One region of the Streptomyces sp. NPDC058307 genome, then DNA from elsewhere that is predicted to be linked to it. Evidence: riboswitches for the same ligand, from Rfam matches in the RefSeq annotation. Region 1 holds a riboswitch; each other region holds the start of a gene.
The links. A riboswitch is a leader RNA that binds a small molecule or an ion and turns the genes downstream of it on or off. The one in region 1 is predicted to bind cyclic di-AMP.
Positions count from the first base shown of each region.

Region 2: linked by a shared signal. The riboswitch ahead of ACFVYN_RS39455 (M23 family metallopeptidase) and the one ahead of ACFVYN_RS31155 (transglycosylase family protein) in region 1 are both predicted to bind cyclic di-AMP.
Region 3: linked by a shared signal. The riboswitch ahead of ACFVYN_RS19485 (M23 family metallopeptidase) and the one ahead of ACFVYN_RS31155 (transglycosylase family protein) in region 1 are both predicted to bind cyclic di-AMP.
Region 4: linked by a shared signal. The riboswitch ahead of ACFVYN_RS19290 (transglycosylase SLT domain-containing protein) and the one ahead of ACFVYN_RS31155 (transglycosylase family protein) in region 1 are both predicted to bind cyclic di-AMP.

Region 1 covers NZ_JBHVYZ010000055.1:39,606-47,207, forward strand. Annotated here, with positions in the region: gene ACFVYN_RS31140 (nucleoside triphosphate pyrophosphohydrolase) at 1-63, shown strand, start outside; gene ACFVYN_RS31145 (cytochrome P450) at 365-1,717, shown strand; gene ACFVYN_RS31150 (transglycosylase family protein) at 1,910-2,905, shown strand; cyclic di-AMP (ydaO/yuaA leader) riboswitch at 3,111-3,277, shown strand; gene ACFVYN_RS31155 (transglycosylase family protein) at 3,281-3,979, shown strand; gene eno (phosphopyruvate hydratase) at 4,272-5,558, shown strand; gene ACFVYN_RS31165 (septum formation initiator family protein) at 5,660-6,136, shown strand; gene ACFVYN_RS31170 (DUF501 domain-containing protein) at 6,167-6,703, shown strand; gene ACFVYN_RS31175 (exopolyphosphatase) at 6,700-7,602, shown strand, end outside.
Region 2 covers NZ_JBHVYZ010000105.1:7,152-14,753, forward strand. Annotated here, with positions in the region: gene ACFVYN_RS39445 (PrsW family intramembrane metalloprotease) at 1-1,175, shown strand, start outside; gene ACFVYN_RS39450 (aldo/keto reductase) at 1,192-2,136, opposite strand; gene ACFVYN_RS39455 (M23 family metallopeptidase) at 2,259-3,284, opposite strand; cyclic di-AMP (ydaO/yuaA leader) riboswitch at 3,296-3,453, opposite strand; tRNA gene ACFVYN_RS39460 (tRNA-Met) at 3,753-3,826, opposite strand; gene ACFVYN_RS39465 (histidine kinase) at 4,008-5,159, shown strand; gene ACFVYN_RS39470 (response regulator) at 5,147-5,797, shown strand; gene ribA (GTP cyclohydrolase II) at 5,801-6,442, opposite strand; gene ACFVYN_RS39480 (MarR family winged helix-turn-helix transcriptional regulator) at 6,572-7,081, opposite strand; gene ACFVYN_RS39485 (dihydrofolate reductase family protein) at 7,151-7,602, shown strand, end outside.
Region 3 covers NZ_JBHVYZ010000025.1:23,886-31,487, forward strand. Annotated here, with positions in the region: gene ACFVYN_RS19470 (GNAT family N-acetyltransferase) at 30-2,867, opposite strand; gene ACFVYN_RS19475 (HPr family phosphocarrier protein) at 3,074-3,355, shown strand; gene ACFVYN_RS19480 (GntR family transcriptional regulator) at 3,483-4,178, opposite strand; gene ACFVYN_RS19485 (M23 family metallopeptidase) at 4,366-5,118, opposite strand; cyclic di-AMP (ydaO/yuaA leader) riboswitch at 5,131-5,294, opposite strand; gene ACFVYN_RS19490 (M16 family metallopeptidase) at 5,486-6,874, opposite strand; gene ACFVYN_RS19495 (M16 family metallopeptidase) at 6,871-7,602, opposite strand, start outside.
Region 4 covers NZ_JBHVYZ010000024.1:97,841-105,442, reverse strand. Annotated here, with positions in the region: gene ACFVYN_RS19310 (ABC transporter permease) at 1-455, opposite strand, end outside; gene ACFVYN_RS19305 (ABC transporter ATP-binding protein) at 442-1,452, opposite strand; gene ACFVYN_RS19300 (outer membrane lipoprotein carrier protein LolA) at 1,486-2,727, opposite strand; gene ACFVYN_RS19295 (polyprenyl synthetase family protein) at 2,967-3,977, opposite strand; cyclic di-AMP (ydaO/yuaA leader) riboswitch at 4,501-4,673, shown strand; gene ACFVYN_RS19290 (transglycosylase SLT domain-containing protein) at 4,679-5,161, shown strand; gene ACFVYN_RS19285 (HAD family hydrolase) at 5,165-5,977, opposite strand; gene ACFVYN_RS19280 (LacI family DNA-binding transcriptional regulator) at 6,141-7,169, opposite strand; gene ACFVYN_RS19275 (carbohydrate ABC transporter permease) at 7,200-7,602, opposite strand, start outside.

The sequences.
Region 1 (7,602 bases):
GCGGCGGCACGGGCCTACCGGGACGCGATCCGCGAGGCCGAGGCCGCCCGGGCCGCCGAATAGCTTCGCGGCCGATCTTGGCGGGGAGTGTTGTGGCCGACGCCGCCGGGGAGCCTGGTGGCCGATCTTGACGGGGAGTGTTGCGGCCGGCCCACCGGGGATCCTCGCGCCCCACTCCACCCACCGGGAACCTGGCGCCCCCCGCCGGGAACCTGGCGCCCACGCCGGGGGACCTGGCGGCGCACCCCGCCGGGGACCTGGCGGCGCACCCCGCCGGGGACCTGGCGGCCCACCCCGCCGGGGAACCTCGCGCCCCACCCCGCCGGGGAACCTCGCGCCCCACCCCGCCGGATAACGTCAAGGAGTGACCGACCAGCCCGCCACCACCCCTGCGAGTCCCGCCCCCGCGACTCCCGCCCCTGCGAGTCCCACCGACGAGACTCCCACCCCCGAGACTCCCCCCTCCTCGGCCCCCACCCCCGAGCTCTTCTCCTGGGAGTTCGCCACCGACCCCTACCCCGCCTACGCCTGGCTCCGCGAGCACGCCCCGGTCCACAGGACCCGGCTGCCCAGCGGTGTGGAGGCCTGGTTGGTCACCCGGTACACCGAAGCCAAACAGGCCCTCGCCGACCAGCGGCTCAGCAAGAACCCGGCGCATCACGACGAGCCCGCGCACGCCAAGGGCAAGACCGGCATCCCGGGGGAGCGCAAGGCGGAGCTGATGACGCATCTGCTGAACATCGATCCACCGGACCACACCAGGCTCCGACGGCTCGTCAGCAAGGCGTTCACGCCCAGGAGGGTCGCCGAGTTCGCGCCCCGGGTACAGGAGTTGACCGACCGTCTCATCGACGGGTTCGCGGCCACGGGTTCCGCCGACCTCATCCACGAGTTCGCCTTCCCGCTCCCCATCTACGCGATCTGCGACCTGCTCGGTGTCCCCGGTGAGGACCAGGACGACTTCCGGGACTGGGCGGGCATGATGATCCGTCACGGCGGCGGTCCGCGAGGCGGGGTGGCGCGGTCCGTGAAGAAGATGCGCGGCTATCTCGCCGAGCTCATCCACCGGAAGCGGGAAGCGCTGCCCGATGAGCCCCCTCCCGGCGAGGACCTCATCTCCGCGCTCATCCGGGCCTCCGACCACGGGGAGCACCTCACCGAGAACGAGGCCGCGGCCATGGCCTTCATTCTTTTGTTCGCAGGTTTCGAGACCACCGTCAATTTGATCGGAAACGGTGCCTACGCCCTCCTCACCCACCCCGAGCAGCGCCACCGGCTGCAGGAATCCCTGGCCAGGCAGGAGAGGGGCCTCCTGGAGACCGGTGTGGAGGAACTGCTGCGGTACGACGGCCCGGTGGAACTGGCCACCTGGCGGTTCGCCACCGAACCGCTGCGGATCGGGGGGCAGGACATCGCCACGGGTGACCCGGTGCTCGTCGTACTCGCCGCCGCGGACCGGGATCCACAGCGGTTCGCCGACCCCGATGTGCTCGATCTGTCCCGCCGTGACAATCAGCACCTCGGTTACGGCCACGGCATCCACTACTGCCTCGGTGCCCCGCTGGCCCGCCTGGAGGGCCAGACCGCGCTCGCCACCCTCCTCACCCGCCTCCCGGATCTCCAACTGGCGGTCGATTCGGCTGATTTGCGGTGGCGTGGGGGACTCATCATGCGTGGACTGCGCACTTTGCCGGTGGAGTTCACGCCCGTCTGGTAATCGACCGAGAGACCCCTCTTGTCCCGGATCGGAGGCGGGTAAACGTGACGAGTCCTCAAGTTTGTGATCCTCACGTGATCTACGCGGCATTAACTTGTGACAAGTGATCGAATCCCTATACGTTCACGGACCAGCGCGGTGCCCCGCACCACTCGCCGCGCCGGTACTTGCTGTCTCGGGAAAGGTCCCCTCATGCTCTCCGGGAACGGTCGTCACCGTCGCCCCCGTCAGGCTCCCGCTCTCCTCGTGGCGGCCGGTGTGACGGGCTCCGCCATCGCGATCCCACTGCTCGGAGCGACCGGGGCGAGCGCCGCCACCGGCACCACCTGGGACCGGGTCGCGGAGTGCGAGAGCGGCAGCTCCTGGAGCGCCAACGACGGCAACGGCTACTACGGCGGCCTGCAGATGTCCCAGGAGAACTGGGAGAAGTACGGCGGCCTCGCATACGCCGAGACGGCGGACCTCGCCAGTCGCAACCAGCAGATAGCCGTGGCCGAGAAGCTCCTCGCGGACCAGGGCATCGCCGCCTGGCCGACCTGCGGTCTGCTCGGCGGTCTCAGCAAGGACTCGAGCTCGGCCGACGTCGACACGGGGGTGGGGAGCGGGACGCCCTCGCCCTCGGCGTCCGACTCGTCGAACACATCCGGTTCATCGGGCTCGTCCGGTTCCTCCGGTTCCGCCGACTCTTCGGGCTCCGAGGAGTCCTCCGGTCTGCTCGACGGGCTGGACGGTTCGTCCGTGACGCCCTCGCCGTCGGCCACTCCCTCCGGTGACGACAGTTCCGCCAAGCCGGACAAAAAGAACCCTTCGACTTCCGACGGTTCCGCCGCAGCGGACACCCAGCCTTCCGACAGCTCGCCCGTGGTGAGCACGGAAGAGGACGAAGCGGACAAGTCGTGGCAGCGGGGCAGCTCTTCGGCCCTCGTGGACGTCGGCGCCCTCGGTTCCGGCAAGCACCGCGGCTCCAGCGCCGAGGAGATTGCGACGAAGAGCACAGCCTCCTCCCCGGCCGGCCGGCATGCCGTCGGCACCTACACCGTCCAGGAGGGCGACTCCCTCGTCTCCATCGCCGACTCCCTTGGCCTCGACGGCGGATGGCGTGCCCTCTACGCCGAGAACAAGGACCGCATCGGGGCCGACCCGAACGGCATCGTCGCCGGTCAGACCCTCGACACAGGGGCTGAATAGGGCTGAAAAGGCCTGAAAAACAGCGGGAGTTCACGTCACACTTCGCACTGAATGTCCACTTTGGTGAAAGTGTGGGATGAGTCTCAGAAGCCCTGATCGTCTTTGAAATTCGACCGAGCCCGTGTCTACGGTCGTGACCGCTCGGCAACCCGAGCCCCGTCGGTCGCAACGCCGAATCCTGCCAGTGGCCGAACGGGAACAGTCGTCGCGTCAAGCGCCGTAGGCAGGAGCGGGGGACCCAAGGTAAGTGCCGGACCCAGCAGTTCAGCTGGACCGGCTTGGGGTTAAGTCGCGCACCGGGAGGTGCGCGGCCGGGCAACTCAACCGGCCCGAACCCGACAGCTCACCTCGCAGGCGTCGGTGAGGGGATCCACCATGCTGTTTTCCGGCAAGGGCAAGCACCGCCGTCCGTCCAAGGCCACCCGTGCCGCCGCTCTGGCGGGTGTCACCGGTGTCGCCATCGCCGCCCCGCTGATGGCGGCCGGCAACGCCTCCGCCGCTACCGCCTCCGAGTGGGACACCGTCGCCCAGTGCGAGTCCGGCGGTAACTGGTCCATCAACACCGGCAACGGCTACTACGGCGGCCTGCAGTTCTCCGCCTCCACCTGGGCCGCGTACGGCGGCACGCAGTACGCCGCGCAGGCCAACCAGGCCAGCAAGTCCCAGCAGATCGCCGTCGCCGAGAAGGTCCTCGCCTCCCAGGGCAAGGGTGCCTGGCCGGTCTGCGGCAAGGGCCTGTCCAGCGCCGGCTACAGCGGCAGCAGCTCGTCCTCCTCGTCGAACTCCAGCTCCTCTAACTCCAGCTCCTCGAACACGAGCAGCCGTTCGACCGAGAAGCAGAGCGCCTCGCGTTCGGCCGAGCGTCCGGCCGCCAAGAAGACCGTCACCACCCCGACCGGCAAGAAGGTCAAGAAGGGCGACGGCGAGTACAAGGTCGTCAAGGGCGACACGCTCAGCTCGATCGCCGAGAAGCACAAGGTCAAGGGCGGCTGGCAGAAGCTGTTCAAGCTGAACAAGGACATCATCACCGACGCCGACTTCATCTACCCGGGTCAGCAGCTGCACCTGAAGTAGGCCCCGGCTGAACCACAGTGCCCTCACAGCCGTGTCCTTCATGATGAAGGCCTCGTGAGGGTCACCCCCCGTCCCCACGGGCTCCCCGCTCCGGTGCGTGTTCCCCCGTACGCACCGGGGCGGGGTTTTTTCATGCTCGCCGAGGCCCGTCTTTGTTCAGTTCAGAAACAATTTACTCTCGGTTCTGTCCAGGGGGCGGTCCACACGGTGGCCGATCCCCCGGAGCCGGTTAGGCTCGGTCTCGCAGAACCCACCGCGGTCCCGGCGGACCGTGTCACATCCCAAGAAGGAGATGCTCGTGCCGTCCATCGACGTCGTCGTAGCCCGGGAAATCCTGGACTCCCGAGGCAACCCCACGGTCGAGGTCGAGGTCGGCCTCGACGACGGCAGCACCGGTCGTGCCGCCGTCCCGTCCGGCGCCTCCACGGGCGCCTTCGAGGCCATCGAGCTGCGCGACGGTGACCCGAACCGCTACCAGGGCAAGGGTGTCGAGAAGGCCGTGCTGGCCGTCATCGAGCAGATCGGCCCGGAGCTGGTCGGCTACGACGCCACCGAGCAGCGTCTGATCGACCAGGCGATGTTCGACCTGGACGCCACCGACAACAAGGGCTCGCTCGGCGCCAACGCCATCCTCGGCGTCTCCCTCGCCGTCGCCCACGCCGCCTCCGAGGCCAGCGACCTCCCCCTCTTCCGCTACCTGGGCGGCCCGAACGCGCACCTGCTGCCGGTGCCGATGATGAACATCCTGAACGGCGGCTCGCACGCCGACTCCAACGTGGACATCCAGGAGTTCATGATCGCCCCGATCGGCGCGGAGTCCTTCTCCGAGGCGCTGCGCTGGGGCACCGAGGTCTACCACACCCTCAAGAAGGTCCTGAAGAGCAAGGGCCTGTCGACGGGCCTGGGCGACGAGGGCGGCTTCGCGCCGAACCTGGAGTCCAACCGCGCCGCCCTGGACCTCATCCTCGAGGCGATCAAGGAAGCCGGTTACATCCCCGGCGAGCAGGTCGCCCTGGCGCTCGACGTCGCCGCCTCCGAGTTCTACAAGGACGGCGTCTACTCCTTCGAGGGCAAGGACCGCTCCGCCGCCGAGATGACGGAGTACTACGAGGAGCTCGTGGCGGCCTACCCGCTCGTCTCCATCGAGGACCCGCTGTTCGAGGACGACTGGGCCGGCTGGAAGGTCCTCACCGACAAGCTGGGCGACAAGGTCCAGATCGTCGGCGACGACCTGTTCGTCACCAACCCGGAGCGCCTGGCCCGCGGCATCGAGGAGGGCACCGCCAACGCCCTGCTCGTCAAGGTGAACCAGATCGGCTCGCTCACCGAGACCCTGGACGCCGTGGAGCTCGCCCAGCGCAGCGGCTTCAAGTGCATGATGTCGCACCGCTCCGGCGAGACCGAGGACGTCACCATCGCCGACCTCGCCGTCGCCACCAACTGCGGCCAGATCAAGACCGGCGCCCCGGCCCGCTCCGAGCGCGTCGCCAAGTACAACCAGCTCCTGCGCATCGAGGAGATCCTCGACGACGCGGCGGTGTACGCGGGCCGCTCGGCCTTCCCCCGCTTCAAGGGCTGACCCCGGCAGGGCTAAGCCTTAGCCAGTCGTACGTACGTCCCCGTACCGGTCCCGTACCGTGTGCGGGGACGTACGTACGTAGAAGGGGAGGCGGAGAGCCGATGGCCGTGAAGGACCGGGACCGTTTCTCCACCACGACCAGGATCAGGCTGCTCGGCGAGCAGACCGCGGCCCGGGTCTACCGTTCCCAGACCAAGCGGCAGGCCCGCCGCTCCCGGCTGACCGGCCGGGCCGCGCTGCTCGCCCTCGTGCTGTGCACGCTGGTGGTGGCGCTGGCGTACCCGATAAGGCAGTACGTCTCCCAGCGCGCCGAGATCGCCGACCTCCAGCGGGAGAAGGCGCGGGCCGCCGAGCGGGTCGAGAAGCTGCGCGACCTCAAGGCGCGCTGGCAGGACGACGCGTACGCGGAGCAGCAGATCCGGCAGCGGCTGCACTACGTGCTGCCGGGGGAGACGGGCTTCATCGTGGTCGACCCGGACGCGGCGAGGCAGTCCCGCACCGACCTGGGCGCGGCCGACCGCCCCTGGTACGCGAACGTCTGGGACGGGGTCGACAAGTCCGACGCCTCCGACCAGTGAACCGACCGATGGACCGATAGAAAGACAGGCATGGAAACGCCTCCGCCCTCCACCCCGCGCACCGAGCCGACCGACGCGGACGTGGAGGCCTTCAAGCAGCAGCTCGGCCGGCCGCCCCGCGGGCTGCGCGCGATCGCGCACCGGTGCCCGTGCGGGCAGCCGGACGTCGTGGAGACCGCGCCCCGGCTGCCGGACGGCACGCCCTTCCCGACGACGTACTACCTGACGTGTCCGCGCGCCGCCTCGGCGATCGGCACGCTGGAGGCGAACGGCGTCATGAAGGAGATGACGGAGCGGCTGCAGACCGATCCGGAACTCGCTGCCGCCTACCGGGCCGCGCACGAGGACTACCTCGCGCGCCGTGACGCCATCGAGGTCCTGGAGGGCTTCCCGAGCGCGGGCGGCATGCCGGACCGGGTGAAGTGCCTGCACGTCCTGGTCGGTCATTCGCTGGCCGCGGGCCCGGGCGTCAACCCGCTGGGTGACGAGGCGATCGCGATGCTGCCGGAGTGGTGGCGCAAGGGGGCCTGCGTGAACCTGACCGAGCAGCAGGAGGACGCCAAGTGACCCGTGTCGCCGCCGTCGACTGCGGTACGAACTCCATCCGGCTCCTTGTCGCCGACTGCGACCCCGAGACCGGCGAACTGGTCGACCTGGACCGCCGTATGACGATCGTGCGGCTCGGGCAGGGGGTCGACCGGACCGGGCGGCTCGCGCCCGAGGCGCTGGAGCGGACCTTCGCCGCGTGCCGGGAGTACGCGGCGGTCATCAAGGAGCACGGGGCCGAGCGGCTGCGGTTCGTCGCCACCTCCGCCTCCCGGGACGCCGAGAACCGGGACGAGTTCGTGCGCGGGGTCCTGGACATCCTCGGGGTCGAGCCCGAGGTCATCTCCGGGGACCAGGAGGCCGAGTTCTCCTTCACCGGGGCTACCAGGGAGCTGAGGGGCGGCGACCACCTGGCCAAGCCCTACCTCGTGGTGGACATCGGCGGGGGGTCGACGGAGTTCGTCGTGGGCGACGACCATGTGCGCGCCGCACGTTCCGTGGACATCGGCTGTGTGCGGATGACCGAGCGGCACCTGGTGCGGGACGGGGTCGTCAGCGACCCGCCCACCGACGCGCAGATCGCCGCCATACGGAGCGACATCGAGGGCGCCCTCGACCTCGCCGAGGAGAGTGTCCCGCTGCGCGAGGCGCGCACGCTGGTGGGGCTCGCCGGGTCCGTCACCACGGTGTCGGCGATCGCCCAGGAGCTCCCGGAGTACGACTCCGAGGCCATCCACCACTCCCGCGTCTCCCAGGACCGCGTCCGCGAGATCACCGACTGGCTGCTGCACTCCACCCACGCCGAGCGCGCGGCCGTGCCCTCCATGCATCCGGGGCGCGTGGACGTCATCGCCGCCGGGGCCCTCGTACTCCTCGCGATCATGGAGCGGATCGGCGCCGAGGAGGTCGTCGTGAGCGAG
Region 2 (7,602 bases), on a different contig from region 1:
TCGACCGCGTCGAACCGGGGCCCTGGCGCAATCTGCTGTTCGCCTTCGCCTGGGGCGCCTGCGCGGCCGCGCTGATAGCGATCATCGCCAACAGCTTCGCGACGAAGTGGATAGCGACGGCGACCGCCGACCCGTCCGGCGCGGACACCCTCGGCGCGACCGTGATAGCACCGATCGTCGAGGAGTCGGCCAAGGCCGCCGCCGTGCTGCTCGTCTTCCTGTTCCGCAGACGGGACTTCACCGGGATCGTCGACGGCGTGGTGATAGCGGGGGTCACCGCCACCGGCTTCGCCTTCACCGAGAACATCCTCTACCTGGGCACCGCCTTCGGCACCGACCAGCTCACCGGCGACAGTGGCATCGCCTCCGTCACCGCCGCGACCTTCTTCGTACGCGTCGTCATGTCGCCGTTCGCGCACCCCCTGTTCACCGTCCTGACCGGCATCGGCTTCGGCATCTCCGCGCTGTCCGCGGAACGCCAGCACGTACGGCGGGTGCTCGTCCCGCTGTCCGGGCTGCTGCTCGCGATGGCCATGCACGCGACGTGGAACGGCTCGTCGACGTTCGGGCAGTACGGCTTCTTCGCGGTGTACGCGATGTTCATGGTGCCGGCGTTCGCGCTGCTGACCTGGCTGGTCATCTGGACACGGCAGCGGGAGCTGAGGACCGTGCGCGAGGAACTGCCCGCGTACGCCGTCGCCGGATGGCTGACGCCGACCGAGCCCTATGTGCTGGGCTCGATGCGGGCGCGGCTCTTGGCGCGGGACTACGCGCGGCGGCAGTTCGGCGGGCGGGCCGCGGCGCGGGCGGTCTCGCAGTACGAGGCGTACGCGACGTCGCTTGCCTTCCTGCGGCGCCGGGGGCGGCTCGGGCGGGCGGGCGCGGACTTCGTCGTACGGGAGCGGGAGTTGCTGCACGAGCTGTGGCGGCGGCGGGACGTCGCGCGTCCCTCGCTGGACCACGCGGCCCGGGTGACGGCACCGCCGGTCCCGGTGGCCGCGCCGCCCTGGCCGGTGTACGGGGCGTACGGATACGCCCCTCACCAGCCCCAGCCGACGCACCCCGCCCAGCCGACGCCCCCGGTCCACCCGGTCCACCCGGTCCACCCGGTCCACCCGGTCCACCCGGTCCACCCGGCGGTGCAGTACCCCGCCTACAACCCGTACCGCACGTAGCTCGCGCGGCGGAGGCTCAGGCCGACGCCTCCGTCAGGCGCGCAAGCTCCTCCTCCGTCAGGGTCAGGTCCGCCACGCCCAGCAGCGCCGGCAGCTGTTCCACCGTGCGGGCGGACGCGATCGGCGCCGCGACCGTCGGCCGGGCGGCGAGCCAGGCGAGGGCGACCGTGGCGACCGGGACGGTGTGGGCCTCGGCGATGTCGTCGAGAGCCGCGAGCACCTTCCGGCCGCGCTCGGTGTCCAGGTGCTGGCCGGCGCCCGCGGCGCGCGCGCTGTCGACCGTCGTACCGGGGCGGTACTTGCCGGTGAGGAACCCGGAGGCGAGGGCGTAGTACGGGACGGCGGCGAGGCCCTCCCGGGCGGCGACGGCCTCGAGTTCACCCTCGTACGTGTCGCGCGAGACCAGGTTGTAGTGGGGCTGGAGGGCGACATAGCGCGCGAGGCCCTCGCGGTCGGAGAAGGCGAGGGACTCCGCGAGGCGCGCGGCGGAGATGTTGGAGGCGCCGATCGCCCGCACCTTGCCCGCCCTCACCAGGTCGTCCAGCGCGCCGATGATCTCCTCGACCGGCACCTCGGTCTTGTCGACGTGGGTGTAGTACAGGTCGATGTGGTCGGTGCCCAGGCGCTTCAGGGAGGCGTCGGCGGCGGCCTTGATGTTCGCCCCGGACAGGCCCGGGAAGTCGGGGTGCTGGCTGACCTTCGTGGCGATGACGACGTCGTCGCGGTTGCCGCGGGCCGCCAGCCACTTGCCGATGACGGTCTCGGACTCGCCGCCGGAGTTTCCCTCGACCCACGCCGAGTAGACGTCGGCCGTGTCGATGAAGTTGCCGCCGGCCGCGGTGTACGCGTCGAGCACGTCGAAGGAGGTGGCCTCGTCAGCGGTCCAGCCGAAGACGTTGCCACCGAGGGTGAGCGGGAAGACCTCGAGGTCGGAGGAGCCGAGCTTGCGAAGAGAAGTCATGCCATACGTCAACGCCCGCGCCGGGCGCCGGTCTTCCGCTATGGCCGCAAAGTCCTCGTAAACAAGCGGAAGCAGCTACTCCGGCGCACCGGCGGGAACCTCCGGGAACCCCGAGGGGCGCCTCAGGGAGTGAGCCCCTTGCCGCGCAGCCACGTCATCGGGTCGATCCCGTTGGCCGAGCCGCCCGGGTGGACCTCCAGGTGCAGGTGCGCGCCGGTCACGTTGCCCGTGGCGCCCACGCGTCCGATGACGTCACCGGTGCCGACCTTCTGGCCGACGCTGACGTTGATCGAGGACTGGTGGCAGAACCACAGCTCGGTGCCGTCGTCGAGGGTGAGGATCGTGCGGTAGCCGTAGGAACCGGCCCAGCCGGCCTGGGTGACGGTGCCGCCGTGGATCGCCTTGATGAGCGTGCCCGTGGGGGCGGCGAAGTCGAGGCCCGTGTGGTAGCCGGAGGCCCACAGGGAGCCGGCCTGACCGAAGGTGCCCGTGATGGTGTACGACGAGGTCGGCAGCGTGTACTGCTTGGCGAGCTCGGCCAGGCGCGCGGCCTCGGCCTTCTTCGCGGCCGCCTCCTCCGCCTTCTTCTTCGCGGCGGTGGCCTTCTCCTGGGCCTCCTTCTCCGCCTTGGCGGCGGCCGCGTCGGCCTCCTTCTCGGCGGCGTCCGCGATGGCCTGGGCGGCCTTGGTGTCGAGCTGGCCCTGCTGCACCTCGGCCTGGGCCAGGATGCGCGAGCGCAGCGCCTCACCGGCGCCCGAGGTGCCCTTGACGGTGTCGGCGGTGGTGGCGCCGACACTGCTGAAGGCGCTCGTGTCGTCCGCGGCGGGGGCGGAGTCGTCCGAGATGAGCGAGCCCACGTTGGGCAGGTCCGGCAGCGAGATGGAGACCGGCGGCTTGCCGGTGTTGGCGCTGGCCATCCCGCCGGCGCTGACGGCGGCTATGACACCGACGCCCAGAACGGTGGAGCTACGGGCGAACCCTCCGCCACGCTGCTTGGCGACGCGATGCCGGCCTCGTACGGGGGCGAGGGAGTCCGCGGTGGGGTTCCACTCGCCGAGCGGGGCCTCGTCGTCGGCACGGTAGCCGCCGTATACGAGGGTGTCGCTCGGGACGTACGGCGCCTCGGGGGCAGGCGGGTTGGACGCCACGTGGGCGCGCTCCTTTCCTTCCTTCTCGCCTACCGGGTTAGCTGACGGGTTCGGAGCAGGAAGGTCTCCTACGCGCGTATACCGACCGTGCTGCCACGGCGGAGTACGAGCGATTCACCCCAAGTTGGTGGTTCCCCGGTTCCCTTGCGGAATTCGGCGCGTGAGCACGGAGCCGTCTCTTGTGACGGCTGGGACGACCGCGCTGCGTTATCGAACGTTAATAGACCCGGGGGCCCGATTCCAAGCTGTTCCACTTGATCATTAACGAAACCCGGCAGGACTTACGGCCCATGAACGGCTAAAAACGGGCGAGTTGACCTTCACTCAAGCCACACACGGACATTGACGGTATGTCAGCTGTAACGCGGAGGGCGGTCACGCGCTCACCCCGCGTCACATCACGTCACGAGCGGAAAAAACACTCAGGGCCGGAATCCAGTGAACTGGATTCCGGCCCTGAGCCTTGAGTAGCGGGGACAGGATTTGAACCTGCGACCTCTGGGTTATGAGCCCAGCGAGCTACCGAGCTGCTCCACCCCGCGCCGTTGTGTAACCAGCATACGTCATCCGGGGAGTGCTCCGCGCCAGGGTTGTTCCGGGCGTCGTGCAGGTGGTCGAGTCGGCGATGGCCAGGACCGCCGCGGGGAGTGATCCTCGCCCGGCCCCCGATGGTGTAGCGGGCTACACCGTGCGCCCGGGGCCCGTTCGTCTAGCGTGAGCCGCATGTGGAAGTCGGTGCAGCGGACGGCGATGGCGACCGTGCATCTCGTCGTGGCCGCGGCGATGTGCTTCGGCATGTACCTCTTCATCACGGTGCTCCTGATCGCCGCCATCGGTACGGTCGCCGTGGTCGGCTGCTGGCTGCTGCCCGAGGCCGTGCTGCTGATACGGCGGATCGCCGGCGCCAAGCGGAACCTGACCGCCCTGTGGACGGGCCGGGAGATCCCCGAGGCGTACACACCGATGACCGGCACCCTGCGCGAACGGCTGCGCATCTCGGTGCGGGACCCCGGCACGCTCAGGGACCTGCGCTGGATGCTCGCCTACTACCTCTACGGCGCCCTCCTCGCCCTCGCCCTCCCGCTGTGGCCCCTCGGCCTGCTGGTCGACGGCGTGTGGGCCGGAGCGCTGCGCCGAGCCCCCGTCGTCCTGCCGCTGATCGTGCGGCTCGCGGACACCGAGGCCCGCTGGTCGGCCGTGCTGCTCATGCCGTCCCCGAGTGCCAGGCTGGCCCGCCGGGTCGAGGAGCTGCGGGAGACCCGGGCCGACGCGATCGCCGCGCACGAGGCCGAGCTGCGCCGCATCGAGCGGGACCTGCACGACGGCGCCCAGGCCAACCTGGTGGCGCTGTCGATGCGGATCGGACTCGCCAAGCGGGCCTACGAGCGTGACCCGGACGCCGCCCGCAAACTGCTGGACGACGCCCAGGACCAGGCCGAACAGGCGTTGACGGAGCTGCGGCAGGTGGTGCGCGGGATCCATCCGCCGATCCTCACCGACCGGGGTCTCGTCGGCGCGGTACGGGCGCTCGCCGCGAGCAGCGGGCTCACCGTGGGCGTGGACGACGGCGGCCTGGACGAGGGCACCCGGGCGCCCGCGGCGGTGGAGGCCGCGGCCTACTTCGTGGTCGCCGAGTCGCTCACCAACGTCGCCAAGTACAGCGGCGCCGACCGGGCCGAGGTCCGGCTGGCCAGGACCCGGCGGGGTCTGACCGTGCGGGTGCGGGACGAGGGCCGGGGCGGCGCCGACGAGTCCGCGGGCTCGGGGCTGCTCGGGATGCGGCGCAGGGTCGCCGCGCTCGACGGGACCTTCGAAGTGACCAGCCCCGCCGGGGGCCCGACCGTGATCGATGTGGAGCTGCCGTGCGTGTGGTGATCGCCGAGGACAACGCCCTCCTGAGAGAGGGGCTCGTGCTGCTTCTGACCTCCTCCGGGCACGAGGTCGTGGCCGTCGTCGGCACCGGCCCCGAGATCCTGCCCGCCCTGCTCGAACACCGCCCTGACGTGGCCGTCCTCGACGTGCGGATGCCGCCCGGCTTCCGCGACGAGGGACTGCGGGCCGCCCTGGAGGCGCGGGAGCGGATCCCGGGGCTCCCGGTGCTGGTGCTCTCGCAGTACGTCGAGGAGTCGTACGCCGCCGAGCTGCTGGCCGGTGGCACCAGCGGGGTCGGCTACCTCCTCAAGGACCGGGTCGGCCGGGTCGACGAGTTCCTCGACGCGCTGGAGCGGGTGGTGGCCGGCGGTACCGCGCTGGACCCCGAGGTCGTCACCGAGCTCCTGACCCGCCGCCGCGACACCCCGCTCGACTCCCTCACCCCGCGCGAGCGCGAGGTGCTGAAGCTGATGGCCGAGGGCCACGACAACACGACCATCGCCAAGACGCTCGTGGTCACCGAGCGCGCGGTCAGCAAGCACATCGGCAACGTCTTCCTCAAGCTCGGCCTGCCGCCGAGCGACAGCGGCCACCGGCGGGTCCTGGCCGTGCTGGCCTATCTGGCGCACACGCCCAGGTGACGCTCAGCCGACGCCGAGTTCGGTCAACTCCCCCAGCGGCAGCGTGTGCTGGGTCTGCAGGACCTTCGCGCGCAGGTAGCGGACGTTGTGGGCGGTGGTGAAGACACCGGTGGGGACCCGGTCGCGGACGTCGATGCCGAGGTCGCGCAACTGGCCCGCCTTGTCGGGGTTGTTGGAGAGCAGGTCGAGCTCGGAGATCCCCAGGGCCTGGAGCATCTGCGCGGCCGCGGTGTAGTCGCGGGCGTCCTCGGGCAGGCCCAGCGCGGTGTTCGCGGCGTAGGTGTCGAGACCCTGGTCCTGGAGAGCGTAGGCGTCGAGCTTGTTGTAGAGGCCGATGCCGCGGCCCTCCTGGCGGAGGTAGAGCAGGACGCCGCCGCGCTCGGCTATGCGCTCGACCGCCTCGCGCAGCTGCGGGCCGCAGTCGCAGCGGGCGGAGCCGAAGACGTCGCCGGTGAGGCACTCCGAGTGCAGCCGCACCAGCGGGGTGGTGCCGGGGGCGGGGTCGCCGAGGACGACGGCGAGGTGCTCGCGCCCGTCGGCCAGGCCGTGGAAGGTGACGAGTTCGGCGTCCACGCCGTAGCCGTCCCCGAAGCGCAGCGGGACGCGGACGCGGGAGCGCTGGGTGGCGGCGGGCAGGTCGGTCATGCGGGTACTCCGCTCCGTAGGCATACCTGCTTCAGATTTGAAGCAGTTCTACTGATCGAGACCCTACCTCATGCTTTAAATTTGAAGCAACGCTTTTATGGCGCTTGTCACTGGCCTGTATGGCGCTTGTCACGAACAGGGCGGCGCGGACCGTCGGCGCCACGGGACCTCCCCGGAGGCACCCTCCTCACCCTGGAGTCCCTCCGTGACACTCGTGAAGATCTCCTCCAGCTGTCCCACCTGCTCCGGGGTGAGCCGGTCGAAGAGCGCGGCGCGGACCGTGTCCACATGGCCCGGCGCAGCCCGCTCCAGCACCGCCATCCCCTCCTCCGTGAGGACCGCGACGCTGCCCCGCTTGTCCCACTGGCAGCTCTCCCGCCGCAGCAGCCCGTCCTTCTCCAGCCGGGCGACGGCGTACGTCAGCCGGGGCCGGGTGATCTTCAGCCCCTCGGCGAGCTCGGTCATCCGCAGCCGCCGCTCCGGGATCTCGGAGAGGTTGGCCAGGATGGAGTAGTACAGGTGCGGCATGCCGGCCTCCTGCTGGAGCTGCCGGTCGATGGTGTCCTCCAGGAGGAGCGAGGCGGCGATGTACGCACGCCAGGCTCGCTGCTCGTCGGGGCTGAGCCAGCGGGTCGTCATGCCCCCAGTGTAGGTTTGCTTCAAACTTGAACCAAGCCCCGTCATCCGTTTCCGAGAGGGACCGCACCGATGCCCCACCCCTACGTCCTCCTCTCCGCCGCGGTCTCCCTCGACGGCTACCTCGACGACACCGGCCCCGACCGCCTCCTGCTGTCCAGCCCGGCCGACTTCGACCGCGTCGACGAGGTCCGCGCGTCCGTGGACGCGATCCTCATCGGCGCGGGCACGATCCGCGCCGACAACCCCCGCCTGCTGGTGAACTCCGAGACGCGCCGCGCGGCCCGGGTCGCCGCCGGGAAGCCGCCGTACCCCCTGAAGGTCACGGTCAGCGGCTCGGGCGAGCTGGACCCGGCCGCGAACTTCTGGCACACGGGGGGCGACAAGCTCGTCTTCACGACCGACAAGGGCGCGGAGCGGGCCCGTGCCCTGGGCCTGGCGGCCGATGTGGTCTCCCTCGGCCCCGAGCTGGACTGGCGCCGCCTGCTGGAGCACCTGCACGAGGAGCGCGCGGTGGAGCGGCT
Region 3 (7,602 bases), on a different contig from region 1:
ACTGACTGCGAGGCACCGCTCGCGGCCGCTCAGTACGCGGGAAGGGTCCGCGGGCCGAGGTCGTCGCGGGCGGGCGGTGGCGCGAGCCGTACGGAGGCGCCGAGGACGCTCAGGCCGCGCGGGGCGACGACGACCGGCTCCAGGGTGACCGCGACGACCTCGGGATGGTCGTCGACCAGCCGGGACACCCGCAGCAGGAGTTCCTCCAGTGCGGGGGTGTCGACCGGGGTGGAACCGCGCCAGCCGAAAAGGAGGGGCGCGGTCCGGATCGAGCGCACGAGGCTGGTCGCCTCCCGGTCGGTGACCGGAATCAGCCGGTGCGCGGTGTCGTCGAGCAGCTGGGAGGCGGCCCCGGCCAGCCCGAAGGACAGCACGGCGCCGGCGGCGGGGTCGATGACGGCCCGGATCACGGTGTCCACCCCGCGCGGGGCCATCCCCTGCACCACGGGCCGCAGTTCGTCGGGCGCGCCGAACAGCTCGGTCAGCTCGGCGTACGCCCGCCGCAACTGCTCCTCGTCCGCGAGATCCAGGCGTACGCCGCCGAGGTCGGCGCGGTGGCGCAGGTGCGGGGCGGTGGCCTTGAGCGCGACCGGGTAGCCGAGGGTGGCGGCGGCCTGGACGGCGGCGTCGGAGGTGGCGGCGGGCAGGGCCCGGTGGACCTGAATGCCGTACGTGGTGAGGAGCTCGCAGGTGTCCTCGGTGCCGAGGGTGAGGCCCTGTCCGCGCGTGAGCAGGCCGTCGATCAGGGCGGCGGCGGCCTTTTCGTCGATGTTCTCGTACGCGGGCACCTTGCCGGGTTCGGCGGACTCCCGGCGCCACTGGCCGTACTGCACGACATCGGCCAGGGCCCGCACCGCGCGCTCGGCGGCGGGGTAGGCGGGGATGAGGCGGTCGCCGTTCCCGGGGGCGGACGGTTCCGCGGGGACCGGTGTGGCGCGCAGCCGGTCCAGGGCGCGGAAAGGATGGTCGGCACGGATCTTCGGCGGACCCGCGGCGGCCTGGGGAGCGGTGCTGGTCGCCGCCGACAGGGCCTCCGCGAGGCCGCCGAGTTCGACGTGGACCACGAGGACCGGCTTGCCGGGGACCTGCTCCGCCGCGGACCTGAGCGCCTCGGCGAGGGCGGCGTCGCCTGCGGACCCCTCGCCGACCCCCGGGATGGCCGTCACGATCACCGCGTCGCAGTGGTCGTCGTCCAACGCGCGCGCGAGGGCCGCGTGGAAGTCCTCCGGCGCGGCCGCGGTGGTCAGGTCCAGCGGGGGTGAGGGCGTCAGCCCTTCGGCCACGCACGCGTCGTACGTGAGCAGGCCGAGCGACTCGGAGTTGCCGAGGATCGCCACCTTGGGTCCGGTGGGCAGCGGCTGGCGGGCGAGCAGCAGGCCGGTGTCCACGAGTTCGGTGATGGTGTCCACGCGGATCACTCCGGCCTGCCTCAGCAGCGCCGACACCGTCGCGTGCGGCAGGCGGGTGGCGCGGACGGCGTGGCCCTGCGGGGCGGTGCCCGAGCCCTGCACGACGACCAGGGGCTTGGCCGCCGCCGTACGTCTGGCGAGGCGGGTGAACTTGCGGGGGTTACCGATGGACTCCAGGTACATGAGGACGACGTCGGTGTCCGGGTCGTCGTACCAGTACTGCAGGACGTCGTTGCCGGACACGTCCGCGCGGTTGCCGGAGGCGACGAAGGTGGAGACGCCGGTCACGCCGGTGACGCCGCCACCGCGCCGGTGCAGCCGGGAGACCAGGGCGATGCCGATGGCGCCGGACTGGGCGAACAGGCCGATCCGGCCGGGGCGGGGGGTCTCGGGGGCCAGTGAGGCGTTGAGGCGGACGTCCGGGGAGGTGTTGATGATGCCGAAGGCGTTCGGGCCGATGATCCGCATGCCGTACGCGCGTGCGTGCCGCACGAGTTCACGCTGACGCTCGCGCCCCTCGGGGCCGCTCTCGGCGTACCCGGCGGAGAGCACGACGAGTCCCTGCACGCCGTGTGCCCCGCACTCGGCGACGACCTCGGGCACGTGCTCGGCCGGTACGGCGACGACCGCGAGGTCGACGGGGCCGTCGATGTCCCGCACCGAGCGGTGGGCGGGGATGCCGTCGAGTTCCTTCTGCTCCTCGGGGAACGCCTTGTTCACGGCGTACAGGCGGCCGGTGAAGCCGTAGTCCCTGATGTTGCCGAGCACGCTGCGGCCCACACCGCCCGGGGCGCGTCCGACGCCCACCACGGCGACGGAGCCGGGGGTGAGCAGCCGCTGCACGGACCGCGACTCGGCACGCTGTTCGCGCGCGTACTGCACGGCGAGCGAGCGGTCGGTGGGCTCCAGGTCGAACTCCAGGCGTACGACGCCGTCCTCGAAGCTGCGCTTCTGCGTGTAGCCGGCGTCGGTGAACACCTTGATCATCTTGACGTTGGCGGGCAGCACCTCGGCGGCGAAGCGCCGGATGCCGCGCTCGCGGGCGACGGCCCCGATGTGTTCGAGGAGGGCGGAGGCCACGCCGCGCCCCTGGTGGGCGTCCTGGACCAGGAAGGCGACCTCGGCCTCGTCGGCGGGGGCGGTGGCGGGCATACCGTCGGCGCCGATGCGGTCGTAGCGTACGGTGGCGATGAACTCGCCGCCGACCGTGGCGGCGAGTCCCACCCGGTCCACAAAGTCGTGGTGCGTGAAGCGGTGGACGTCCTTGGCGGACAGGCGAGGGTAGGGCGCGAAGAAGCGGTAGTACTTCGACTCGTCCGAGACCTGCTCGTAGAAGCTGACCAGGCGATCGGCGTCGTCGACGGTGATGGGCCGGATACGCGCGGTGCCGCCGTCGCGCAGCACCACGTCGGCCTCCCAGTGGGCGGGATACTCGTGCCGGTCCGACGCGCTCTGCATGGGCCCCAGAGTACGGCTCGCGTACGACAACGGCGCGAGGCAGTCTGTGGAGAACGCGCGAGGACACACGAGGACACACAGGGACGGAAGTCGGGCCGAGGCCGCGGTCCGACCACTCCCCCCGGCAGGACTTCAGGCCTGTCCGGGAGCGCTTCACGTGTGGGAAACTGGTCTAGACAACCCTGAGAACCGAAGGGCAGCATCACATGGCTGAGCGCCGCGTCAACGTCGGCTGGGCCGAGGGCCTTCACGCCCGCCCCGCTTCCATCTTCGTCCGGGCCGCCACGGCCGCAGGCATCCCGGTGACGATCGCCAAGGCCGACGGCAACCCCGTCAACGCGGCCTCCATGCTGGCCGTTCTCGGCCTGGGCGCCCAGGGCGGCGAGGAGATCGTCCTCGCCTCCGACGCCGAGGGTGCGGACGCGGCCCTCGACCGGCTCGCCAAGCTGGTCGCCGAGGGGCTCGAGGAGCTTCCCGAGACCGTCTGAGGGAAGGTGCCCTGAAAAGCACCGAGGGGCTCGTCCGAATTACCGGGCGGGCCCTTCGCATTTCCCTTTTGCGGGCAGCGGAAATAGCGCCCCGCGAATTACTCCCTCTTTGTATACGGCGCCCGTGTTAATGCCGCAGACCTGTCACGTTTACAGGATGTTGCGAGGTCCTCACACGGTCCGTGCGGTCCGGCCCGGAGGTGAACCGCAGCCGGTGCGCCGCGCCCGAGCGCTCGGTGTGCAGCGTCGTGATCGCCCGCGCGCGCTCGCTGTCCCCGCGCGCCACCGCGTCCACGATCGCGCCGTGCTCCGCCCACGACTCCACGGGGTTGGCGGGCGCGTCCACGACGTACATCCAGGCGATCTTGTGGCGCAGCTGGGTCAGCATCGAGGTCAGCGCGGGGCTGCCGGAGGCCTGCGCGAGCGTCTCGTGGAACCAGCCCCCCAGGGAGCGCAGATCGTCGCTGTTGCCGCGCCTGGCCCGCTCCTGCCCCAGCCTGACCAGGCCGCGCAGCACCTTCAGATGGGCCTCGGTGCGCCGCTGGGCGGCCCGGGAGGCACCGAGCGGTTCGAGGAGCATGCGCATCTCCAGGAGGTCGGCGCCCTCCTGCTCGGTCGGTTCTGCCACACACGCGCCCGCGTGGCGCCGCGTCACCACGAAGCCCTCGGCCTCCAGTGTGCGCAGGGCTTCGCGGACCGGGACCCGGGAGACGCCGTAGCGGCGGGCGAGCAGTTCCTCGGTGAGCCGGCTCCCGCGCTCGTGGACTCCGGCGACGATGTCGTCGCGGATCGCCGTGCATACCGAGTGCGCCGGAATACGCATGTCCGACCTCCGTCTTAATCCCCGTGAAACGTCGCCGATTGACGTGTGTTCAGTGACTCTATTGCAATGAGCGGGAATTTCCGACGGCGGACGGGAATCCGGGGATATTTTTTGGACAACGGGGCCCCGGAAACGACGAAAACCCCGGCTCGGGAGCCGGGGCCTCGTGGCGGTCGCGCGGTGGGCGTCAGACGTTGACCCCGTGGGAGCGCAGGTAGGCGACGGGGTCGATGTCCGAGCCGTACTCGGGAGTGGTGCGCGCCTCGAAGTGCAGGTGCGGGCCGGTGACGTTGCCGGTCGCGCCGGAGAGGCCGATCTGCTGGCCGGGAGTGACCGACTGGCCGACCGAGACGCCGATGGACGACAGGTGGCCGTACTGGGTGTACGTGCCGTCGGCCATCCTGATCACGATCTGGTTGCCGTACGACCCGCCCCAGCCGGTCTCCACGACGGTGCCGCGGCCGACCGCGTGGACCGAGGTGCCGCTGGCGGCGTGGAAGTCGATGCCGGTGTGGCTGCCGGAGGACCACAGGGAGCCGCCGGTCTTGTAGCCGGTGGACACGTAGGAGCCGGAGATCGGGGCGACGAAGCGGTTGAGGCGCTTGCGCTCGGCCTCGCGGGCGGCGCGCTCCTTGGCCTCGCGTATCTCCTTGGCGCGCGCCTCGGCCTTGCGCTTGGCCTCCGCCGCCGCCTTCTTCTGCGCGGCGGCCTGCGCCTGCGCCTCGGCCTGGGCGTCGAGCTGGTCGGCGAGGGACTCCCCGACGCTGACGACGGGCATGAGGCCGGTCTGCTCCACGGAGTTGTCGGCGGCGAACGCCGGGGCTGCGATGGTGCCGATGACGCCGGTGGTGGCGAGGGCCGCGACACCCGCCGCGCGGGCGGTGGTGCGCTTCATACGGCCGGGACGACGGTGCTTCCCGGTGGCGCAGGTGAACGCCATGTGGTGGCTGGTCCTTTCCTTCCTTCTCGCCTACCGGGTTAGCTGACGGGTTCGGAGCAGGAAGGTCTCCTACGGACCCCCTCGCGGTGCGCGGGCGTCCGATTCACCCCAGGGACTTGTGATGGGTCCCCGGCTCCCCTGACTTACGCCATGCGGGGACTCGGCGATGACTGTCCGGTGCCGCGGGCGCGGCGCAGTGCCTGACGGACAGCCCAGAGGACGCTAAGCGGGGCCACTTTCAATCCCCAAACCGATCACGGGGTTTGTAGCGCATCCCACAGGGCAGACAGGCAACCTCCTGCCCAATTCGGACATCCAGGAGCCCTGGTGGCTGTTGCGTCACCAGGGCTCCTGACGTCCAGCTCCTCTACTCGGCCGTCACGACCTTGACTTCGCCGATGCCGAGCGCCTCGACGGGCTCCTTGATGGCGGCCGCGTCGCCGACCAGGATCGTCACCAGCCGGTCCACCGGGAAGGCGTTCACGACGGCCGCGGTGGCCTCGACGGTGCCGGTCGCGGCGAGCTGCTGGTACAGGGTCGCCTGGTAGTCGTCGGGCAGGTGCTGCTCGACCTGGTCGGCCAGCGTGCTCGCGACGGCCGCGGCCGTCTCGTACTTGAGCGGTGCCACTCCGACGAGGTTCTGTACGGCGACATCGCGCTCGGCGTCGGTGAGACCGCCCTCGGCCAGCGTGCGCAGCACCTTCCACAGGTCGTCCAGGGCGGGACCGGTGTTCGGGGTGTCGACCGAGCCGCTGATGGCGAGCATCGCGGCGCCCGAGCCGTCCGGGGCGGACCTGAGGACCTGCCCGAACGACCGTACGCCGTAGGTGTAGCCCTTCTCCTCGCGCAGGACGCGGTCCAGGCGGGAGGTGAGGGTGCCGCCGAGGCAGTAGGTGCCGAGCACCTGCGCGGGCCACACGCGTGCGTGCCGGTCGGCGCCGATACGGCCGATCAGCAGTTGCGTCTGGACGGCGCCGGGGCGGTCCACGATGACGACGCGGCCGGTGTCGTCGGCGGTCACCGGCGGCACGGGGCGCGGCCGGCCCGTGGACCCCGTCCAGGAGCCGAGGGTGTCGGCGAGCAGCGCGTCCAGGTCGATGCCGGTGAGGTCGCCGACGACCACGGCGGTCGCGGTGGCGGGCCGCACGTGCTTCTCGTAGAAGCCGCGTACGGCCGCGGAGTCGATGTTCTCGACGGTCTCCTCGGTGCCCTGGCGCGGGCGCGACATGCGCGAGTCCGCCGGGAACAGCTCCCTGGAGAGTTCCTTGGCGGCGCGCCGGGACGGGTTGGCCAGCTCGTGCGGGATCTCGTCCAGGCGGTTGCGGACGAGCCGCTCGACCTCGCTGTCCGCGAACGCGGGCGCCCTGAGCGCGTCGGCCAGCAGACCGAGCGCCTTCGCGAGGCGGGAGGCCGGCACTTCGAGGCTGAGGCGGACGCCCGGGTGGTCGGCGTGCGCGTCGAGGGTGGCGCCGCAGCGCTCCAGCTCGGCGGCGAACTCCTCGGCGGAGTGCTTGTCGGTGCCTTCGGAGAACGCGCGCGCCATGATCGTGGCGACACCGTCCAGGCCGGCCGGCTCGGCGTCCAGGGGCGCGTCCAGGAGCACCTCGACGGCGACGACCTGCTGGCCGGGGCGGTGGCAGCGCAGGAGGGTGAGGCCGTTGTCGAGCTTCCCGCGCTCGGGGGCGGGGAAGGCCCAGACCTTGGGCTCGCCCGCCTGCGGCTGCGGGTGGAATTCCATCGCGGCGAGCTCGGTCACTTGGCCGCCTCCTCGTTCTCGTCGGTCGCTTCCACGGTGGCCGCGGAGTCCGGGGCGTCGGCGTCCTCGGCGCTCTGGGCGATCTCGGCCGGGGCGGTGGGCTCGTAGACGAGCACCGCGCGGTTGTCGGGGCGCAGCTTGGCCTTGGCGACCTCCTGCACCTCCTCGGCGCTCACCTCCAGGACCCGCTGTACGGCGGTCAGGGCGAGCTGGGGGTCGCCGAACAGGACGGCGAAACGGCACAGTTCGTCGGCACGGCCCGCGACGGTGCCGAGCCGGTCCAGCCACTCGCGCTCCAACTGGGCCTGGGCGCGCTCCATTTCCTCGGCCGTGGGGCCCTCGGCGGCGAACCGGGCGAGCTCCTCGTCGATGGCGGCCTCGATGACCGGCACCTCGACATCACCAGAGGTCTTCACGTCGAGCCAGCCCAGGGAGGGCGCACCGGCCAGGCGCAGCAGGCCGAAGCCGGCCGCGACGGCCGTACGGTCGCGCCGTACCAGCCGGTTGTAGAGGCGGGAGGACTCTCCGCCGCCGAGGACGGTGAGGGCCAGGTCGGCCGCGTCCGCCTCACGGGTGCCGTCGTGCGGGAGCCGGTAGGCGGCCATCAACGCGCGCGCGGGGACCTCCTCCTCGACGACCTCGCGCAGCTGCTCGCCGATGACCTCGGGCAGGGAGCCGTCGCGGGGCGCGGGCTTGCCGTCGTGCGAGGGGATCGAGCCGAAGTACTT
Region 4 (7,602 bases), on a different contig from region 1:
ACAAGGGTGGCGACCAGGCAGAACGCCATCACCGTCGCGTACTTGGTCAGGAGCAGCCGGGTGCGGCCCGCCGGGGCGACCAGCAGGTAGCGGAGGGTGCCGGCGTTGGCCTCGCCCGCGATCGCGTCGCCCGCGATGACGCCGATGGACATGGGGAGGAAGAAGGGGAGGGTCGCGGCGAGGGCGGTGAAGACCAGGAAGAGGCCGTTGTTGGTGATCTGGGAGATGAAGGCGGGGCCTCCGCCACCACCGCCGGCCGAGTCGCCGCCGCCGGTCTCGATCTTCACCGCGATGCCCACGAGGACCGGGACCGCCGCGAGTACGGCCAGCAGGGCGAGGGTGCGCCAGCGGCGGAACGTGACGTGGAGTTCGTTGCGGAAGAGGGTGGCCCGGAAGGTCGTACGGCGGCTGCCGGGCGGTCGTGAAGCAGAAGCCCGTACCTCAACCTGCGACATCGAAGCCCTCCCCCGTCAGTGCGACGAAAGCGTCCTCCAGGGAGGCTCGCTCCACACCGAAGCCCCGCACGCGCACCCCCGCTGTCACCAACGCGGCGTTGACGGCGGCCAGGTCACCTTCCGGAGGGTCAGCAGTCACCCGGTCCTCGGCCACCACCACATCACCGACCCCCTGCTCCTTGAGGATCCTCGCCGCGTCCGCTGTGTCCGGAGTCGTCACCACCAGCCTGCTCCTCGCCTCCGCCGCCAGCTCCTCCACCGGACCCTGTGTGATCAGGCGTCCCTGGGCCATCACCGCCACGTGGGTGCAGACCTGCTCGATCTCGTCGAGGAGGTGGGAGGAGAGGAAGACGGTGGTGCCGTCCGAGGCCAGCTCCCGCACCAGGGAGCGGATCTCGCGCATGCCCTGCGGGTCCAGGCCGTTGGTCGGTTCGTCCAGGACCAGGAGTCTGCGGGGCTGGAGGAGGGCCGCGGCCAGGCCGAGGCGCTGTTTCATGCCCAGCGAGTACGCCTTCGCCTTCTTGCCGGCGGCGGCCGCCAGACCCACTCGGTCCAGGGCGGCCGCCACTCGCGTGTTCCGGGTGCGCGGGTCGGCGGTCGGGTCGGCGGCGTCGTAGCGGACGAGGTTGTCCCGGCCGGAGAGGAAGCCGTAGAGGGCGGGGCCCTCGATGAGCGCGCCGACGTGCGGGAGCACGGTCCGGGAGGCGCGCGGCATGGGCCGGCCGAGGACGCGCGCCGAGCCGGAGGTCGGTTCGATGAGGCCCATCAGCATGCGGATGGTGGTGGTCTTCCCCGAGCCGTTCGGGCCGAGGAAGCCGAAGACGCTGCCCGCCGGGACGGTCAGGTCGAGACCGTCCACGGCGAGCTGTCCGCCGCGGTAGCGCTTGGTGAGGGCGCGGGTGTGGATGACGCTGTCAGCCAGACCCTCTGAAGCACCCTCCGAAGCGCCCTCGTCCGGCCCCTCCCGGTCCGGCTCCGTGGCGGACGGCTGGTCCATCGGCTCCCTCGATTCGTCGTGCTCCGCGGGGAGCTACTTCCCCGCGTCGGCCGCCTTCACCAGCGCATCCTTGGTGACCGCGCCGACGTAGACCTTGCCGTCGTCGGTGATCAGGGCGTTGATCAGGCGGGTCTTGAAGACGGTGCCCTTACCGAACTTGCCGGAGACCTTGGCGCCGAGCGAGTCCAGGAAGCCGCCGACGTCACCGCCGACCTTGGAGCCGGACGGGACGCCCTGGCCGCCGGTGTCGAAGGTGGCTATGGAGTCCCAGCCGTCCCCGATGACGTTCAGCCCCTCGGGGCCACCCTTGCCGAGGCCGTCGGCGGAACCCTTGCCGAGCTCGCCGGGCCGGCCCTTGGGGAGGCCCTCGGAGTGCTCGGGCGCCTTCTTGGCGTCGCCCTCCTCGACCTTCGCCCCCTTCGGCGGGGTGAAGTCGAAGGTCGAGGCGGCCGGCTTGGCGAAGCTGACCTGGGTGAAGCCCGCGTCCACGACGGCCGCGCCACCGCTCGCCGGCGTCAGCGTGAACTTCAGCGGCAGCCCGGTCTTCGAGTCCACGGCCACGGTGATCTGACCGACCGTGGAGCCCTCGTCCTTGGGCTTGATGACCAGGCGGTAGGCGTCCCGGCCCGCGACCTGCGCGGTGCCCTCCACCGTCACCGACGTGGTCTTGTCGGCGGCCTTGAGGGCGCCCTGGGCGAGGTCCTTGGGGGTGGCGGGGAGCTCTTCCTTCTGCTTCCCGTCGCTCTTGGAGGCCGTGGTGTGGAAGACCGAGTTGGACTTGCTGTCGTAGCCCCACACGTCCTTGCCGTTGTGGATGAGGCTGTACTCCGCCGCGTTCTCCAGCAGCGAGACCTTCTGCCTGTCCTGGCCGTCGGCCGCTACGCGCAGTGTGTGCGTGCCGGAGGCCAGCTCGGTCAGCTTGGTGGTGGGGTCGGCGGACGAGCCGTCGCCCGAGCCGGAGGGCCCTGCGGACGAGCCGAGCGAGCTCTCCAGGCCGCCGAGGTTCGGCAGACCGAGATCGGTGGTGATCTTCACGGTGCCGGACAACTGCTGCACGTCCGACGCGGCGATCTTCTCGATGAGTTCCTGTGCGCTGATCTTCGGCAGGTTGGGGTCGCCCGAGTCGGCGAGCGCCGGGACCAGCCCGATGGTCGCCGCCGCGACTCCCATCACCGTGGCCGGCACGACGTACCGCGCGGCCTTGCGCCGGCGCGCGGAACGCAGTTCTTCGGCGTCCGCCGCGGTCGCGCTGTCGTCGGATTCGTACGGTGCCATGTGTGCCTTACCTCCGTCGTCGGCGGCGGCTGTCAACTCCCCCTGCGTCCACCCGTAGCCGCCATTCTCACCCGAATCGGTGAGGAGTGGTGTTTTCCGTGATGTCCATCTGACCAAATCGGCCATGAGAATGCGTCAGACCACGGAGCCAACTCCGTGTACACCTGGGGTATGACACGACACGCCGACGCCCCCTACGACCCGTAGGGGGCGTCGCTCTGGCGAAAGACCGGCCTGCGCTAGCCCGCGCGATGCACCACCGCGTCGCACAGCTCCATCAGCGCCGCCTTCGCGTCGCACTCCCGCAGCGGGGCCAGGGCCGCGCGCGCGTCCTGCGCGTAGCGCGTGGTGTCCCGGCGTGCCTGCTCCAGCGCGGGGTGCGCGCGCAGGGCCGCCAGCGCCTCCGCGTGCCGGGCGTCGTCCGTGAGGTCGGAGTCGAGCAGCTCGCACAGGGCGATGTCCTCGGCAAGGCCGAGCCGGGCGGCCCGCTCCCGCAGCCGCAGCACGGGCATCGTGGGGATGCCCTCGCGCAGGTCGGTGCCCGGCGTCTTGCCGGACTCCCGGGAGTCGGAGGCGATGTCCAGCACGTCGTCGGCGAGCTGGAAGGCGACACCGAGGCGCTCGCCGTACTGGGTCAGGACGTCCACGACGGTCTCGTCGGCGCCCGACATCATGGCCCCGAAGCGGCACGAGACCGCGACGAGGGAGCCCGTCTTGCCGCCGAGCACGTCGAGGTAGTGCTCGACCGGATCGCGGCCGTCCTGCGGCCCGGCCGTCTCCAGGATCTGCCCGGTGACCAGGCGCTCGAACGCCTCCGACTGCACCCGGACGGCCGCGGGCCCGAGGTCGGCCAGGATGTGCGAGGCGCGGGCGAACAGGAAGTCGCCCGTCAGCACGGCCACCGAGTTGCCCCAGCGGGTGTTGGCGCTGTCGACACCCCGCCTGACCTCGGCCTCGTCCATGACGTCGTCGTGGTACAGCGTCGCGAGGTGGGTCAGCTCCACCACCACGGCCGACGGCACCAGGCCCGGCGCATAGGGGTCACCGAACTGGGCGGCGAGCATCACGAGCAACGGCCGAAACCGCTTTCCACCCGCCCGCACCAGGTGCTGCGCGGCCTCCGTGATGAAGGGGACCTCGCTCTTGGTGGCCTCGAGCAGTCCCTCCTCGACAGCCGCCAATCCGGCCTGGACATCGGCTTCCAGAGCCTGGTCCCGCACGCTCAGCCCGAACGGCCCGACGACGGTCACGAGGGGTCTCCTGTCTGCTGGTGTCTACTGGCGGTCACACGGAATGTCGATAGGTCGCTGCCCTCACTCAAGTCAGCGTATCCGGTCACCTTTGGATCACCGATAGCGCCCGCCCCGTCCATGCCAGGCGGTATCGGATCACGACCGGTATGTTTTTGATCATCTGATAAGAACAAATATCTATCGACTTGTACGGAATGGACCGCTATTGCGGGATGGGCACCGGAGCAGCGGACCCCACGGGCCGCCGGTTGAGCATGAGTTGAGACTCTTGCCCCTTTTGCACCTCTTGCGATCCACTGTGACTTGACCCACTCGTGCGGACGGACCGGCATGAATCCGGAATCTGGCGATCCGCCTTTGCCCGTGCGTGAGTTGAGGCTTGGCGAACGCAAAGGATCAAGCGCCTCAAATGCCTCGTACCAAGGTCAATAGGCATCGCATGTGAATTCGCCACTTGTTTCGGACATGTGCTCTCGCATACGTTCCCGGCCTGTCGGGCGGACGCCGAATCCTGCCACCGCCCGTACACCCACCGAGAACCACGGCAGGAGCGGGGGAACCAGGTAGACCGCCGAACCGGATGTCTTCGGACATACCGGCACGGCTTGGGGTGAAGTCACGCCATTCATAGGCGAGGCCGGGCATCTCCCGCCCGAACCCGACAGCTCACCTCGCAGGCGACGGAGAGGAACTTCACCATGTCCGCTGCCGCTCAGCACCGACGTACCCGCACCAGCCGTCTCGTCCGCAAGCTCGCCGTCGTGGGCACCGGAGCCGCCGTACTCGCGCTCCCCCTCATCGGCGCCACCACCGCGTCCGCGGCCACCCCGGCCGTGCAGACCGCGACCACGCTCGGCTACTCCGACACCCTCGACGGCTGGATCCGGGCCTCCCTCGCCGTCATGGCGGAGCACGGGATTCCCGGCTCCTACGACGGCATCTACCGCAACGTCATCCGCGAGTCCTCCGGCAACCCCTACGCCATCAACCTCTGGGACTCCAACGCGGCCGCCGGCACGCCCTCCAAGGGCCTGCTCCAGGTGATCGACCCGACCTTCAACGCGTACCACGTGGCCAACACCTCGTGGGACCCGTACGACCCGGTCGCGAACATCACCGCGGCCTGCAACTACGCGGCCCAGCGGTACGGGTCCATCGACAACGTGTTCGGCGCGTACTAGGAACTAGGCCTCACGGAACAGTCCTTCGAGGACGACGGCGACGCCGTCGTCCTCGTTCGACAGGGTCACCTGGTCGGCCACGGCCCTGAGTTCGGGGTGGGCGTTGGCCATCGCCACGCCACGGGCCGCCCAGTCGAACATGGGGATGTCGTTGGGCATGTCCCCGAAGGCGATCGTCGTCTCCGGCCCCAGGCCCAGGTGTCCGGCGGCCAGCGCGAGGCCCGTCGCCTTGGTGATGCCGCATGGCTGGAGTTCGACGGTCCCGGGCCCCGACATGGTGACCGTCGCCAGCGAACTCACCACCGAACGCGCCGTGACCGCCAACTCGTCGTCGGACAGGTAGGGGTGGCGCAGCAGCACCTTGCTGATCGGCTCGCACCACAGGTCGTCGCGCCGGCCGACCCGTACGGCGGGCAGGGTCGGGTGGGGCATCAGATAGCCCGGTTCGATGAGCGTGAGCCCGTCGACACCGTCCTGGTCCACAGCCGCGTACACCTGACCGACCTCGGCCTCGATCTTGCCCAGCGCGGTCTCGGCCAGCTCCCGGTCCAGGGTCACCGACCAGAGCAGACGGTCCGCGCCGGCGTCGTACACCTGCGCGCCCTGTCCGCACACCGCGAGCCCCGTGCTGCCGAGGTCGTCGAGCAGGGGCCGCACTCTGGGCGCCGGCCGTCCCGTCACGACGAGATGCCGGGCCCCACCCGCGGCCACCCGGGCGAGCGCGGCCAACGACCGGTCGGAGAAGGTGTCGTCGGCGCGCAGCAGCGTGCCGTCCAGGTCGGTGGCGATCAGGGCATATGCGGGGGAGGCGGCCATGATCAGAGAATACGGATGGTTGGCCCCCGCGACTCGACGCGAACCGGACGGCTGCTGCTTTCACATCCGTTGACGTGCGTTCCGCTTCCGGGGTGCCGCAGAGCGGGGCCGCTGCCGCTCCGGGGTGCCGCAGAGCGGGCCGCTGGCGCTCCGTCCCATTCGCCTATGCCGAGTCCCGGACCACCAGTTCCGTCGGGAGGATCACTCCGGCCGTGTCCTCGCCGGCGATCTGGGCCAGCAGCATGCGGACCATCTCGGCGCTGATGCGGTCGAAGGGCTGGCGCATGGTGGTCAGGGCGGGGGCGATGGCGGTGGCCGCCGGGGAGTCGTCGAAGCCGCCGACAGCGATGTCCTCCGGCACCGCACGCCCGGCCTGCTGAAGGACGCCCACGACGCCGAGGGCCATGAGGTCCGAGGCGACGAACACCGCGTCCAGGTCCGGGGCCTGGGCCAGCAGGCTGCGGGCGGCCCGTTCGCCGCCGCTGCGCCGGAAGTCGCCCTCGACGACGAGCGCCGGGTCGTAGGGCAGCCCGGCCTCGGCGAGCATGTCCCGGTAGCCGGCGAGGCGGTCGGGGCCGCCCGGCATGTCCAGCGGCCCGGTGACCATGCCGATGCGTCGGCGGCCGCCCGCGAGGAGATGGCGGACCATGTCCTGCGCGCCCTCCCGGTCGGCGGCGGCCACGTAACTCACCTTGGTCCCCCGCCCTATCGGCTTGCCGCAGACCACCAACGGGATCCCGGCGTGGTGCAGTTCGGCCGCGACCGGGTCACCGCTGTGGTTGGAGAGCAGCAGCACCCCGTCGACGTGGCCCGAGGTGATGTACCGGGTCAGCCGGCGCCGGTCGTCGTCGCTCTCGGCCAGCATCAGCAGCAGCGGGATGTCGTGCTGGGCGAGCCGTTCGGTGCAACCGCGCAGCAGGATGTTGAAGTTGGGGTCCTCGAAGAACTTCTCCTGCGGCTCGGTCAGCAGGAACGCCACCGAGTCCGACCGGCCCGTACTGAGGCTGCGGGCGTGCCGGTTGACCACGTAGCCGGTCTTCCTGATGGCGGCCTCGACCGACCGCCGGGCGGCGGCCGAGACGTAGTGGCCGCCGTTCAGGAAGCGGGAGACGGTGCCCCGCGAGACGCCCGCCTCCCGGGCCACGTCGTGGATGGTCGGGGGCCTTCGGCGTCCGTTCGCGCTGGTGGTCATGTTCCTCGTTCGTGAAAGTGGGCCTGGGCCTCAGGCCTTGACCGCGCCGCTCATCAGGTCCAGCGACCAGAACCGCTGGATCACCAGGAAGAGCCCGATCAGCGGCAGGATCGCGAGCAGGCATCCGGTGATGACCAGGGTGTAGAGCGCGGGCTGCGAGGCGCCCTGGGCGAGCAGCGTGTACAGGCCGAGGGTGATCGGGAACTTCTCGTCGTCGGCCAACATGACGAAGGGCAGCAGGAAGTTGTTCCAGATGCCGACGAACTGGAAGAGGAACACCGTGATCAGCCCGGGCATCATCATCGGTACGGCGATCCGCGAGAAGATCCGCCACTCGCTGGCGCCGTCCATGCGGGCGGCCTCCATGAGTTCGGCGGGCACGGACGCGGCCGCGTAGATGCGGACCAGGTAGACGCCGTACGGCGACAGGATC